Regions from separate parts of the Parabacteroides sp. B2-S-102 genome, predicted to be linked through region 4. Evidence: riboswitches for the same ligand, from Rfam matches in the RefSeq annotation. Region 4 holds a riboswitch; each other region holds the start of a gene.
The links. Region 4 has a riboswitch for cobalamin ahead of NBH07_RS18550 (ABC transporter substrate-binding protein). Riboswitches for the same ligand answer to the same signal wherever they lie in the genome.

Region 1 (3,851 bases), on a different contig from region 4:
GGCGAGACGGCTGTTTTAGCTGCGATTGTCACTCCTTCAAATGCGGAAAATAAATCCGTGTCATGGAGTAGCTCGGATATTACTGTTGCTTCTGTAGCCGACGATGGTACGGTTACCGCCGGAATTGCCGGTGTCGTTACGATAACCGTAACAACGGATGACGGTGGTTATACGGCCACTTGCGAGGTTACGGTAACCGACCCAGACTTGGATAAACCTGTGGTTGAGGCCGCTGATTCCACGGCTACGCTGACCTTCCCGAAAGTGCCAGAGGCTACCTTCTATGAGGTCTCCGTATACAAATATGTGAATGAGGTTCCCGTATTGTTTGGTGTTTACACGATGGATGCGGACGGGAATATCCTCACCAGCTTGCGAAGCGATCTGCGTTTAGGTACTCCGGATAAGATCGCTATATCCTTGCGGGATTTGGATGAAGATTCTGATTATATCGTGAAAATTACGGCTGTTAAAGAGAAAGACGGAAAGAAAGAGGTGGTAGGCACATTCTATAGTGAACCGTTCTCTACCTCTTCCGGGACGGTCAGCAATGAGACGATAGGTGCGGGTGAGGCCCGTATCTATTATTACGCCGGCTATCTGCATTTGAATAATCTGGAAGGCTATCGTTGCTATATCGTAGGATTCAACGGTACGGTATTGGATGCTTTTGAGGTGACCGATTTGAATGAGAGCCGTTTGATGAGTTTTTCCAAAGGATCTTATATCATCACTGCCATCAATGGCAATGATCGGATAACGAGGAAGTTCGTAATCAAGTAATATCGAAACAAGGTGAAGGAGAGTCAAAAGGCTCTCCTTCCTATCGTTATAACAATGTGATATGAATGACATTTTAAATTAATTAGCTTATGAGAAAATTTTGTTGTTTATTTCTATCTTAGTACCCCGTTATTGAGCAATTTTAAGCATGAAAAGATTCATAGTTCCCGCATTGCCGGACGAAACCTCTGAGGAAGAGGATGTTTACGAGCTAACGCATATCGATCACTTGTTTATAAGAGACCGGATCGAGATTCCGGGATTCAGTAATTACGAGACGTTAAAATGTGACTTTCATACCCATACGGTATTCTCCGACGGCTTGGTATGGCCCGATGCCCGGATATATGAGGCTTGGCAGGAGGGATTGGATGCGATAGCGATTACTGACCATATCGAGCACCGGATCAACAAGGTTATTTTGAAAGGAGATTTAAACGAATCTTACAAAATCGCTAAAAAAGCCGCTGACGACATGGACTTTATCGTGATTCCCGGAGCGGAAATAACACGTTCCAAGCCCTTGGGACACCTAAACGCCTTGTTTGTACAAGATGTCAATCTTATGGAGAAAGAAAATCCTGTGGAATCTATTGCCGAGGCAAAAAGGCAAGGGGCATTTATTGTGTGGAATCATCCCGGCTGGCCGAATCATAAGGCCACTTTATATCCCATACATGAAAAACTGATTCAAGAGAACATGATCGATGGTATAGAAGTCATGTCTTACAAGGACTTTTACCCGATTGCATTAGAATGGTGTTCCGGTTTTAAGAAAGCGTTTATGGCAAGTAGCGACGCTCATTGTGTTCTTTCCGGGATATACAGGAAAGGACTACGTCCCCTGACGCTGGTATTCTCGGAAGAAAGAAGTGAGAAAAGGATACGGGAGGCATTGTTCGCCGGTCGTACGGCCGCGTTATTCGATGGGAAAATCGCGGGAGAAGAAAAATACTTGGCCCCATTGGTCAAGGCCTGTATCCGGGTTAAGCGAATGAGGAATACGTGTTTGGAGGTAACCAATATATCTGATATTCCTTTCATTATATATTGCGAAAACAATTTATACCTGCTCCCGGAAAGAAAAACGATTATAATGATGAATCCTAAGGAAAATAGTTGGATAATGAAAAACTGTTTTATCGGCAGGAATAAGAACCTATCGATTTATTTCGATGATTTTTCGGTATGAGTCAATTTTCATCCAGCTCAGAGACCGGGCCCTAATGCGGCATATTACGTCTCTACAACTAGATATAAATTTCTCGGAAGGGCTAAACTTTTCGATCCGTAATTTCTCTAGTGCTTCCGACAATCCTCTGGCGGTAGCACGCTCATCGATCTCCCCTGTTTTCATCCGAACTGATCATGTGGGTATCTATATTAAATCGGATTACTATTGATAGTAACCGCATTTTTTATGGATAGTAGTCGGTATTTCCCTCGTCCTTATTTTTTAATTTATACAATATGCAGTATAGTCAAAAAAAAGCATTTAATAATATTGTGTATATTTTGAATTGTTTTTTATAAATTTGCTGCCGTATTGGTTCGCCTACTTTATTCAGGGTACGGCGATTAAAAGGGAATCAGGTGAGAAACCTGGACAGTCCCGCTGCTGTAAGCTCCAAAAAAGCTTTAGACATCAACTCATTGCCACTGTTTCCGGAAGGAACGGGAAGGAAGTTCTAAAGTGGAGTAAGTCAGAAGACCTGCCAATGCCGGATAACCGCCGCGATTTTACGCTACCGGGGTTTAGCGTAGGATTCAAAAAGGGGAAATATACGAAGTGAATATTGCTTTACATGAAGGATTGATCGGGTGAATCGTGACTTAGTACCTCCCGGACTATGGAAATATTCATGATTATTTGATCTTTCTTTTATATTCCCTCTTGATCGTTTTTTGGAGTTTTACATTTAATATAAAAGCTTATGAGAAAAATTCTATCTCTTTTCTTTGTAATGGCTTTGTGTGTAGTAGGTCTTTCGGCGCAAGGATTGGTTCAAGGGCAACCACATCCCTCGGCTCCGAATGTGCTGGCGAAAACAAAGTCCCAGTTAAGGGCTGACGCCAGCTTTTCTTTTGACGACATCCAGTTTTGGGTAGGAAGCGGCAGCAAGAGAGCCGCTTTAGTGATCGAATGGCATGATGGGAATCGACCGGATGCTATGGTTTGGGGATATCGCTGGGATGGCGAGGCTACCGGACACGATATGATCGTGGCGATAGCGAAGGCCGATCAGAAACTTCTTTTATTAACCCAATATACGGGTTGGATGGGTTATACGATCGATGGTATTGGATATGGGGATAATCTGGACGTCCGATATGATTTGGATGTGGCCAAGAATGAACCGAATAATGCTTTCAAATTTGAACCTCCCATTACGAATCCTTTGTTGGGGCAGACTGGTTTTCCTGAAAATCCGGCGGGGGACGTAGCGGCGGCTATTCGACAAGGCGTACAAACCGGGGTTATCTATCACCCGATAAATGCGGAAAGATATGGATATCCATCTTATGACTATGACCATTGGAGTTGTAGCAATGGCATTCATTGGCAAGCCGGTTGGTATTATGGTTATTGGAGTTATTTTGTGAGAAGTAGTCAAACCTCGAATTTTAGTTATTCAGGTTTAGGTGCTACAAGCCGTGTATTGACGGATGGTTGTTGGGATGCGTGGAGTTGGAATGGAAATATGAATACATCAGAAGGAACTCAGCCCGGAGATGTCTTTGTCGCAGCGACAATACCCTCTGGAGGTGGAGGGGATGAACCCGAGATCCCGGTGATACACGTAACATCCATTTCTCTCAATAAGTCTTCTTTGCGTTTACAAGCAGGAGCAAATGCAATCCTTGCAGCTAGTATCTCTCCTGTAAACGCTGATAATAAGCAGGTTACTTGGAGTAGTTCCGATACAGGTATAGCAACGGTAGAAGATGGGGTCGTAACAGGTGCCAAGCCCGGTGTGGTGAAAATAACAGCCCGATCGGTAGATGGCGGATATACCGCTGTTTGCGAGGTGACGGTAACGGAGACGGTTACTCCTGAGATCGATTTT
Region 2 (3,851 bases), on a different contig from region 4:
ACGAGGTAGCGACCATGGGATGCCGTACTCGTGTATTCGAGAATCGTTTCGGACCGAAGACTTCTATCGGACGAGGTAATCTCTCTTTCTCGACGATCAATATCGTGCGATTGGCTATCGAGTGCATGCAAGTGGAGAATAAGGAAGAGCGTATCGCCCTATTTTTCGCTAAACTGGATCATATGCTGGAACTTACGGCTCGTCAGTTGCATGAGCGTATGGAGTTCCAGAAAACCGCTTACGCGAAGCAATTCCCGTTGTTGATGTCTTCCTTGTGGTTAGGCTCGGAGAAGTTGAAACCCAACGATTCGATAGCCTCCGTTATCAACCAAGGCACCTTGGGTATCGGCTTTATCGGACTGGCCGAATGCTTGGTAGCCCTTACCGGGAAGCATCATGGCGAAGATGAGGATTCGCAAGCCTTAGGCATAAGGATCGTTACGTATATCCGGGATCGCGCCAACCAATTCTCGGAGCAATACCAACACAATTATAGCGTACTGGCAACTCCGGCTGAAGGCTTGTCCGGCAAGTTCACGGGAAAAGATCGTAAGAAGTTCGGATCGCTCCCCGGTATCACGGATCGGGATTATTATACGAACTCTAATCACGTCCCGGTATATTATAAGTGCAGTGCCCGTCATAAAGCCGAAGTGGAAGCTCCTTATCATGATTTGACTCGTGGTGGCCATATCTTTTACGTAGAGATGGATGGCGACGCTACCCATAACCCCGAAGCGATCATGCGTGTCGTGGATATGATGGATAAATACAATATCGGATACGGTTCCGTAAACCATAATCGTAACCGTTGCCTGGATTGCGGCTACGAGAACTCCACCCCGAATCTGGAAGCCTGCCCGAAATGCGGCAGCAAACACTTGGACAAACTTCAACGTATCACCGGTTACTTGGTAGGAACCACCGACCGTTGGAACAACGCCAAGCTATCCGAGCTGAACGACCGCATCACCCACAACTAATTTTCAATTGTCAATTGTCAATTTTCAATTACCATGTTGTCTATCATAGATATCATCGAAGATACCACCGTAGACGGTCCGGGATTCCGGACCGCCATCTATGCGGCGGGTTGCCCGAACAAATGCCCGGGTTGCCACAACCCCGAATCATGGGACATCCATAAAGGGAAGAAAGTAAGAACGGAAGAGATCGTGGAGAAAGTGCTGGCTGACGAGTTCGCCAACGTCACCTTCAGTGGTGGAGATCCCATGTTCCAGCCGGAAGGCTTCACCGAGGTAGCCAAGGCGATCAAGGAAAAAAGCCAAAAGACGATCTGGTGCTACACGGGATATAAATTCGAGGACCTGATAAAGAACCCGGCACAAGCCGCCTTATTATCCTATATCGACGTATTGGTAGATGGCCGCTACAAACAAACCCTTCGGGATGAGAGCCTTTTATTCCGGGGAAGCAGCAACCAACGGTTAATTGACGTACAAGCTTCTTTAAATAAAAAGGAAATCGTAACATACAAGTACAACCCTTTCATTTAAGGAAATTCTCCAATTATAACCCGGATATTAACAAGATTTCATACCTTTGTCCCGAATTGGTTCCGTTTCACCCAACCGGGGTTACGGATTAAATGGGAATCAGGTGTAATTCCTGAACAGTCCCGTTGCTGTGAAGCTCTATTTCAAACATTCCGGAAACACTTTCGCCACTGGTATATAAGGATATATATCGGGAAGGCTTTCGGGATGGGAGTCAGTCAGAAGACCTGCCAGTTAGGGAGAAGTCGTTCGCGAGGACAGAGCGGCTTGGTACGAATCATTTTCTAAACAGGTTTTAAATAATGGTGTTATCCTTTGCTAGAAAGGGATACCTCGCTTGCGTATTATCGATGCTGGCGATAGGTATGTCCCATGGACAAAGCAAACTCGACTCTATCCAACACTTGGACGAAGTTACGGTCACGGCCCGGAGTTTCAGCTTTAAAGAGGTAATTCCTTCCCAAAAACTATCGGGGAAAGAATTACAAAATTTGAACAGTCACACGGTAGCGGATGCTTTACGCTACTTCTCGGGTGTCCAATTGAAAGACTATGGGGGCGTAGGAGGTATCAAGACAGTAAATATCCGAAGTATGGGAACGAACCACATGGGTGTTTTCTACGACGGCATCGAATTAAGCAACGCGCAAAACGGACAAGTAGACCTTGGAATGTATTCCTTAGACAATATCGAGGAGATTTCTTTATACAATGGCCAGAAGAGCGATATTTTCCAATCCGCAAAAGATTTCGGTGCGGCCGGTACGCTTTATCTGCGTTCTCGTCGTCCTCGTTTCGAAGATGGAAAAACAACGAATATCCGTGCCACGATGAAAGTCGGTTCTTTCGACGTTATCAACCCCTCGGCGCTGTTTGAATATAAGATATCAGAAAACATAGCCGCCTCTTTCAGCGCCGAATGGTTAAGCGGAAGCGGTAAATACAAATTTCGTTACCGCCGTATCAACCCTGCCGGAGAGATCGCTTACGATACGACCGCCGTCCGGGAAAACGGGGATATCAACGCCACCCGCCTAGAGGCCGGATTGTATGGCAAGATGAGCGACGGTACTTGGAATCTTAAGTTCTACAACTACAATTCCGAACGAGGTATCCCGGGGGCTATCGTAAACAACGTATGGCGACGCGGCGAACGAGTATGGGATACGAACTCTTTCATGCAAGGCTCCTATATCAAAGAAATCAATAGTAAATTCAAGACACAGGTCAATGCGAAATACGCTTTCTACCGTACGCATTATGTGAACAACGACGACAAGCTGATTCATGTAGATAACCTGTATAAGCAACGGGAGATTTACCTATCTTCCGCTAATGTCTACTCCATCCTCTCGAACTGGGATGTCTCTGCTTCTTACGACTTGCAATGGAACAAGATGAACGCCGATATGTATGGATTCGTTTACCCGGAACGCTTCACCAACCTCCTTTCGGTCGCTACGGCGCTCCGGTTAGGAAAAGTAAAATTACAGGCCAGCGGACTGGCGACTTTTATCAACGACCGTGTAGAAGAAGGCCCCGCACCGAAAGCCCGGCAAATCCTTACACCCGCCGTATTCGCCTCCTACAAGCCGTTCGAGAAACAAGACTTTAATGTACGCGCTTTCTATAAACGGATCTTCCGTATGCCTACCTTCAACGATTTGTATTACGCCGATATGGGAAACTCCAAATTAAACCCGGAATACGTAACCCAATATGATGCCGGCTTCGCTTACACGAAAACATGGGAGAACTATCTTTTCTATCGCTTCAAGATACAGGCGGATGGTTATTACAACAAGGTGAAAGACAAGATCATCGCTTACCCCAAAGGCCAGCAGTTCCGTTGGACGATGCTGAATTTGGGTAAGGTAGAAATCAAAGGTATAGATGTCAGTACGGAAACGACCGTCAATCCGGTAAAAGATTTGTTCGTCACGCTACGCGTACAATACACCTATCAAAAGGCCCAAGACTTCACGGATCCCTCGGATACCTATTACGGAGATCAAATCCCTTATATCCCTTGGCATAGCGGCTCCGCCATCGCACAAGCCTCTTTCAAGGGATGGAACCTCAACTATAGTTTCATATATGTGGGAGAGCGGTATAACCAGCAGGAAAATATCAAATACAATTATACGCAACCGTGGTACACCAGCGACATCTCCTTGTCGAAAGATTTGAAATTCAAATTCGGACTTATCAAGGCTGCCGTAGAGGTAAACAACCTGTTAAGCCAAGACTACGACGTGATCCTGAATTATCCGATGCCGAAACGAAATTACAAAGTGTCTTTAACGATCGAGATATGAAAAGACATACATTATA
Region 3 (3,851 bases), on a different contig from region 4:
GAGACACAAACTAAATTCTTCTTTTTCATTACTTTACTTTTATAGTTTACTAATAGGATAAACAAATACTTAAACGCCAAGAACGGCCCGGCATGGGATAATACTGAATAACATCATAATTCACGTTCGCAAGATTTAACAATTCACCTTGCAAACGCAAACCGAAATATCGAAAACGAAAATCTCGATTTATAGAAATACTCTGTTCTATATAAGAATCAATCCTGTTCCGATCTATATTTTGCGGCAATGCATAACGATCACCAACCGCAGTCAGTATATAAGAGACATTTACCCATGGATTTTCCAAGGTTACGGAAACCGTGCCAGAATGACGAGGTGTATAAGGAATCTGATCCTTATAATTCTTAGCTTCCGGATCTGTCACATCAACCGCGTATTGAAAAGAATAAGTGGAAGCCAAAAGCAAGCTCATTCGTAAGGGCAATCGGAATTGTGTAGATAAATTTACATCTACCCCTTTAATATCCACTTCGCCCATATTCATCATCTTCCAAACATACATGGTAGGTAAAGCCACGATCTTATCTTTCACCGTATTATAATATCCATCCGCCGAAATACTGAAATGCCGCAGCCAATCCCCACAGGAAGAACTCCATGTTACCCCTACATTATATTGGGAAGTTTCTTCCGGTTTCAAATTTGTATTTCCCATACGGAGGTAATACAAGTCCGTAAATGTAGGAACCCGGAATATATCTTTGTAAGAGGCACGTATCCGCAAAGTACTTTCCGAGAATGGCCGCCAAGACAAACTTACAGCCGGGGATAAACGCCTCTTATCATCCGGTTTTTCCCCTTGCTCCACTTTATCAGTGATATATGTTCCCAATAAACTAGCGGTAGCCGTGAATCGACTGTTCTTATATTGCACCGCTAGTACTGATTGAGAGGCCATTCGCTTTGGATTAGGGCCGTTCACAAAATTATTGTCCAGCATAGAGCGAGTTAAATCCGTAGTCAACGTCGCCGATACATACTTTATAGGAGTATACAGCAAACCTACAGAGCCATAATACTCATTCTGTGTATTCAAATCGACTTGTTCGCCCGCAGCATATTTATCATTTATATCTAAATAACGAGTAAAAGCATAATTATACTTAGCCATGGCCCGTAGCGTAAATTTCTCATTAAGAACATTCTTATACCCCGATTGCACGAAAAAGTTATTATCCCATAATCGTTCAGAAGTGTTCTTGTTATATAAATTAACAGAACCGGGAAGCCCCCGCTCCGAATCAAAATAGTACGCCTTAAAGGAAAGTTCGCCTCCCCTTCCAAAATCGCCGAATAGATTACCTTCCAAATGGAAAGAATGGATATCGCTATTTCTTCGCTTCTCTCTCGTTTCCAATTCCCCATTAATTAATGTATAGGGATATTGTCCATCCGCACGCACGAAATCACCATGTAAGGATGCGCTCCAACGCTTTCCTAATTTTTGATCATAATGCAGCACAGGATTAAAAAGCCCGAAGGAACCTCCCTTAACCTTAAGATAAGTATGAAACGATTTGTCTTTAAACGTGGGCTTTCCGGTTTGTATATTCAAGGCGCCTGCCGAAGCATACACCCTTGCCGTTTGGAAAATGTCATCCGACTGCCCGATTGACAAGGAAACCATCTCCACATTATCCAACGAGAAACGGCTGATATCGACTTGCCCGCTTTGCGCGTCCGTAATCGTCACCCCATCGTAACTGACGGCGGTATGCTTCGCCCCCAAGCTACGTACCGAGACCGTTTTCAATCCTCCGATCCCCCCATAATCCTGTACCGTAACTCCCGAGAAGCGTTTCACGGCCTCGGATAGGTCTTGTACTCCCAAGCGATCGATTCCCGCCCGGTCCATAATTTGCAAAGGCGTACCTTCACGGGTGACCGACGGACGTACCTTCTCCACCACTTCCACCCCGGAAAGCTCGTGATAGGCCGTCGTATCGATCTGTTGACCGTAAGCGACACCCAAAGAGAATAACCATGCGCTAAAAACGCATAGGCATCTTATAAGATATAAATCTCGCATAGCAACATTTAGATTTACCAACGTCTTCACCCGAAACGTCGCATAACAAAATCATGGCAGGTTTTCTGGCTCGTCCACCCTCTGTCGGCTACCTTCCCGCCTATCCGATAGGCAGTGGCAACAAGATTTGCCGGGGCTCCAAGGACTTACAGCTACGGGTACAGCTCCGGACTCGCACCGGATTCCCTTTTACTGATTATTATCGGAATCGATAACATCTACACCTTGATTGGCCGCAAAGATACATGTTTACTTTTTGATTAGCAACAAAAAAGCCCCCCGGCGAATCACTTCGGCGGAAGGCTAGGGAGTTTACACTTTTCTAAACATTACTAACAACAAAATATTTATTCTATGTATAAAAGAATAATATCATTAACTGTGCGGTCAACACACGCAAAAACATGGTCAATGGATAAACCGTCGCATATCCAACCGCCGGCGCATCATTTCCTGCCGCCATATTGGAATAGGCTAACGCAGGAGGATCGGTCGTACTTCCCGCAATCAATCCCATCAACGTAAAATAATTCAGTTTATAAAAATACCTTCCCACACAACCGATAATCAGTAGAGGCAATAACGTTATTATAAAACCATAACCGATCCAAGCTACACCACCCTTATTGACTATCGTATCGACAAAACCTTCACCCGCACTCAATCCCACGCAGGCGAGAAACAACGTGATTCCTAATTCCCTCAATAGTAAATTAGAACTTTGCGTGGTATAAGTAACCAATTTATAACGATAACCGAACCGGCTTATCAATATCGCAACGATCAACGGACCTCCCGCTAATCCTAATTTCACCGGTTGAGGAATACCCGGAAAACTAATAGGAAGACTTCCCACGATAATACCCAAAACTATACCAACAAAAATAGTCACCAAATTAGGTTCATTCAAGCGTTTCATTGAATTACCCAGCGTCTCGGCAACTTTCTCCACCGCCAATTCACTACCGACCACTGTCACCCGGTCGCCTATTTGCAAGACCAGATTAGGAGTAGCTACCAACTCCAGCCCCGCACGATTGATCCGAGTCACGTTAATTCCATGTAAACGGCGTAACTGCAAAGCCCCTAATTGCTTACCGTTGATTTCAGACCGGGTAACCAAAATACGCCGGCTGATAAACTGGCTTTCCGCCGGAATCCATTGCTTACGATCCATCTGTATTTCTTGACCGATAAAAGTCTTTATCGCCTCCACGTCATGCTCTGCGGTAATAACAAAAATCTTATCATCCCCATTCAATACCGTGTTCCCCGCCACGATCTCTATCCGATTCGTATCGTTACGTAAAATACGGGAAATAACAAATTCACGGTGTTCCAACAATTTAGATAGCTCACTTACGCTACGACCAAAAATCGCCGGATTCTTCACCACCAAAGAGATAGGTACAGCCTCTCCTCCCGATTCCGTATCCGTCTCTTCTTCCAATTGTTCCGTCTCCTTCGCAAAAGAGATACGGAAAACATAACGGATAAAAATCATCGACAAGATAATGCCGATCACACCTAACGGATAGGCAACCGCATATCCTAAAGCGATCGTTTCATCCGAGATCCCCGTCATATCTGAATAAGCCTGTTGAGCAGCGCCCAATCCCGGTGTATTCGTCACTGCTCCGGATAAGATACCTACCATTGTCGGTATAGGAATGCCTGTAATATAATGTATAATCAAGGCAGTAATCACCCCTAGAAAAACAATACCGCAAGCAAGCATATTCAACGTGATCCCTCCCTTTCGAAACGAAGAGAAAAATCCGGGGCCTACTTGCATACC
Region 4 (3,851 bases):
CCCAAGCCTATACGGTATACGCTCCGGAAGAAGCAGAGTCTATCTTCAACCGGGGAAACCAAGCGATCGAGGATATCAAAGGACATGTATCGGGTATTCGCTACAACGCTTGTAAAATGCGTGAGGCGAACCGTAAAGTAAGCGAGTTGGAAGATATGCACGCAAAAGCGGTCATGTACCATAATTCAGTGAAACCTTATATGGATACACTTCGTTTCCATATCGATCAGCTTAAGCATATATTGCATGTAGCGTAATAAGATGGGCTGTCCGGGTTTGGTTACTCTCCGGGCAGCCTTCTTCTTTTAGCGAGGTTGGATAATCAGTAGGGAGAAATAGGGGAAATCCTTGGAATGTATAGTGGCGATATCAGTAGTATAATATTCTTTTCTTGTTCCTACATTCTCGAAATAATGAAAAACCGCCTTATCCGCATACTGCCGGATACAAGTATGAATAGCCTCTTGGCAACCCGGTAATTTCATGATGACGATGATCATTCCATTTTCTATTTTTGCCGAAAGTTCATCGAACGACGCAGTCCCGGGGATTACGTTAATTTGCTCCTCTTGTTTTACGATATGTATCCCGGCCAAGGCACCTGCCGCTATAAATGCCGGAATTCCTGCGATTCGATCTACCGGGATTCCTGTTTCCTCGAATTTATCGTATACATATTGTATAGATGAATAAAAACCAGCGTCTCCCTCGGCGACGATCACGATTTGTTTCCCTTTCAAATATTCAGCTTGGGCATCCAGAAACAATTTGTTATAAGCGTTTAACGCATCTGTCCGTTCCTTACTCATTGGCAAAATAAACGGATGGATCAAGGATTCGTCTACCTCAATAGCTTTCAATATATCCGTCGCCCGAGATATGATTCCATGCTTGCCTTGTGTAGCAGGACAATAGATAATATCAGCCTTTTGTAATGTTTTAAGCCCTTTCAGCGTAATTAATTCCGGATCACCGGGACCTAATGAGACGAAGTGAATAGGATGATTCATGTGTATCTGTTTTTATTTGAAACGCAAAAGTCCTTAAAATTGTGGATGTATACAAATATTCTTACTACTTTTGTCACTGTAACAGGCTCCGCTTATCTCTTTTTCCGGGAGGCGGATTAAAAGGGAACCGGGTGAGAATCCCGGACAGACCACGCTGCTGTGAACTTTTAAACATTCGGACAATACCTTGGCCACTGGTTTTGTAATCGGGAAGGCGTCCTGAATGGAAGTAAGTCAGAAGACCTGCCGGTTCATAAATAAATGTTGCTGTCCCGTGGAGCAGGACGAGAGTAACTGTCAATGATCAACTGTCAATTAAACAAGGATTATGAATAAGTTTATAGCGGGTGGATGCTTGCTTTTATCGGTATTGACTTTATCATGTACTTCAGGTATCCGTGAAAAAGGAGAAATAGGGAAGACGGCTTCCGTAGAGCAATCTGCGTTCTCGCAAGAGCAGGTTAAGCCTTTATACGCCCAAGGATTCAAGCTTACCTATGCGGATCAATATCTCTTGGCTGATATCCAAGATCCTCAAAATGAGGAAAGCACCACGTTTCATTATGCGTTCGTGAAAAGAGGTGCGAAACCCACGGGGATTCCCGCTGATTATACGGTGATAGAGCTTCCTATCCGAAGCGTTATCTGTATGACTTCCCTGCAATTATCGAACTTTATTAAATTGGGTGCCTTGGATAGGGTCGTTGGGATTACCAGTACACGGCATTTGTTCAATAAAGAGATGAACGAACGCCTGAAAGAAGGTAAAACCGCTAAGATCGGTATCGAGGGGAATTTCGATAACGAGGTTATCATGAGCATGAATCCTGATTTGATCCTTGTATCGCCATTCAAGCGGGGAGGCTATGAGACGCTGAAAGACGTGGGTATTCCCTTGATTCCCCATTTGGGTTATAAGGAGACTACGCCATTGGGACAGGCCGAGTGGATCAAGTTCGTAGGCTTGCTGTTGGGGATAGAGAAAGATGGCAATGAGCGTTTCGCCACCATCGAGAAGAGGTATAATGAATTAAAGGAACTTACGGCGGATGGTAAGGTTAAAAAACGTCCGATCGTTTTTAGTGGCGAGTTACGGGGTGGAAACTGGTATGCCGTAGGAGGAAAGAGCTTCTTAGCGCAACTTTTCAAGGATGCCGGCGCTGATTATTTCTTGAAAGATGATGAGCGATCCGGTGGTGTTACATTAGACTTCGAGACGGTCTATAACCAAGCGGACGACGCTGATTATTGGCGTATCGTGAATAGTTTCCCGGGAACGTTCAGCTATGAGGCATTGAAAGAGCAAGATCCTCGTTATGAGGATTTCCGTGCGTTCCGGGAGAAAGGAATTATCTATTGTAATATGAAGAACACGCCGTTTTATGAGAGTATGCCGACAGAACCGGAGATCGTCCTAGCGGATTTGCTTCATATCTTTCATCCGGATTTATTACCGGATCATGAGTCGGTCTATTATTCTCGACTTAAATAAGGAACACTGATGAGACATTCAAATACCCTATGGATGCTGGCGATTGTCACGGCTATTTTTGTTCTAATCTTTTTGAATTTGGTGTTGGGGTCAGTCTCTATTCCTCTTCAATCGGTTTGGCATATTATCTGGAATTTAGGAAATGAGCCTATTACATGGCAGAATATTATCTGGAAATCCCGACTACCACAGGCATTGACAGCGTTGGTAGCGGGAGCTGGCTTATCCATCAGCGGCTTACAGATGCAAACCGTTTTCCGTAATCCATTGGCCGGACCTTCGGTCTTAGGTATCAGTTCGGGAGCGAGCATGGGTGTCGCTTTCGTGGTGTTGTTAAGCGGTAGTTTAGGGGGCGTTGCCTTGAGTAAACTTGGTTTTATGGGGGAGATCGCCTTATCGATAGCGGCCGTGATCGGTTCCTTATCCGTGATGGCGCTGATCGTGTATGTTTCCCAAAAGGTAAAAGGAAATGTCACGTTGTTGATTATCGGTGTGATGATCGGTTACGTGGCAAACGCCGTGATCGGTGTACTTAAATTCTTTAGCGTCGAGGAGGATATCCGTGCATACGTGATTTGGGGATTGGGTAGTTTCGCCCGTGTTTCCGGTAATCAGATGACGTTGTTCGTGATTCTTATGACAATCTTGATCCCTCTCTCGTTCCTGCTTATCAAGACCATGAACTTGATGCTTCTTGGGGATAGCTACGCACGCAATTTGGGACTTAATATCAAGCGGGCCCGTTTGTTGGTTATCACCTCGGCTGGGGTCCTTACGGCGATTGTCACTGCTTATTGCGGACCTATTATCTTCTTGGGGCTAGCCGTTCCGCATTTATGCCGGGCCATATTTCAAACTTCCGACCATCGGATTTTAATGCCTGCGGTCTTATTCGCCGGTGCGGCGTTGGCGTTGATCTGTAATTTGATCGCCCGTATGCCGGGGTTCGAGGGAGCGTTACCTGTCAACTCGGTAACCGCTTTAGTAGGTGCTCCAGTAGTGGCCTCAGTATTATTTAGAAAACGTAAGAATGAATTGAACGAGTAAGATGAAACAAGATACGATTCATATTAACGGACTTTCGATCGGTTACCATTCTAAGAGTAGTACAAAGCTGGTAGCTAAAGGTATACACTCTACGATCTATAGTGGTGAATTAACCTGTTTGCTGGGTGCTAACGGGGTGGGGAAGTCTACTTTATTGCGCACGTTATCGGCTTTCCAACCTAAATTAGATGGGGAAATATTGGTCCTAGGAAAAGATATAGATGCTTATTCCGATAAGGAATTGAGCACCACGATCGGTGTCGTGCTGACCGATAAATGTGAGATCAGGAATATGTTGGTAC

Region 1: linked by a shared signal. The riboswitch ahead of NBH07_RS20930 (Ig-like domain-containing protein) and the one ahead of NBH07_RS18550 (ABC transporter substrate-binding protein) in region 4 are both predicted to bind cobalamin.
Region 2: linked by a shared signal. The riboswitch ahead of NBH07_RS15510 (TonB-dependent receptor) and the one ahead of NBH07_RS18550 (ABC transporter substrate-binding protein) in region 4 are both predicted to bind cobalamin.
Region 3: linked by a shared signal. The riboswitch ahead of NBH07_RS15585 (TonB-dependent receptor plug domain-containing protein) and the one ahead of NBH07_RS18550 (ABC transporter substrate-binding protein) in region 4 are both predicted to bind cobalamin.

Annotation. Positions count from the first base shown of each region.
Region 1 is NZ_JAMOKM010000027.1:51,547-55,397, forward strand. Features, by position in the region: gene NBH07_RS20920 (DUF5074 domain-containing protein) at 1-783, shown strand, start outside; gene NBH07_RS20925 (PHP domain-containing protein) at 932-1,975, shown strand; cobalamin riboswitch at 2,314-2,517, shown strand; gene NBH07_RS20930 (Ig-like domain-containing protein) at 2,718-3,851, shown strand, end outside.
Region 2 is NZ_JAMOKM010000013.1:18,857-22,707, reverse strand. Features, by position in the region: gene NBH07_RS15520 (anaerobic ribonucleoside triphosphate reductase) at 1-983, shown strand, start outside; gene nrdG (anaerobic ribonucleoside-triphosphate reductase activating protein) at 1,017-1,517, shown strand; cobalamin riboswitch at 1,558-1,766, shown strand; gene NBH07_RS15510 (TonB-dependent receptor) at 1,820-3,835, shown strand; gene NBH07_RS15505 (YncE family protein) at 3,832-3,851, shown strand, end outside.
Region 3 is NZ_JAMOKM010000013.1:38,846-42,696, reverse strand. Features, by position in the region: gene NBH07_RS15590 (DUF5074 domain-containing protein) at 1-29, opposite strand, end outside; gene NBH07_RS15585 (TonB-dependent receptor plug domain-containing protein) at 50-2,053, opposite strand; cobalamin riboswitch at 2,092-2,296, opposite strand; gene NBH07_RS15580 (putative transporter) at 2,406-3,851, opposite strand, start outside.
Region 4 is NZ_JAMOKM010000019.1:62,077-65,927, reverse strand. Features, by position in the region: gene NBH07_RS18560 (hypothetical protein) at 1-257, shown strand, start outside; gene NBH07_RS18555 (precorrin-2 C(20)-methyltransferase) at 306-1,010, opposite strand; cobalamin riboswitch at 1,077-1,275, shown strand; gene NBH07_RS18550 (ABC transporter substrate-binding protein) at 1,339-2,502, shown strand; gene NBH07_RS18545 (iron chelate uptake ABC transporter family permease subunit) at 2,512-3,549, shown strand; gene NBH07_RS18540 (ABC transporter ATP-binding protein) at 3,551-3,851, shown strand, end outside.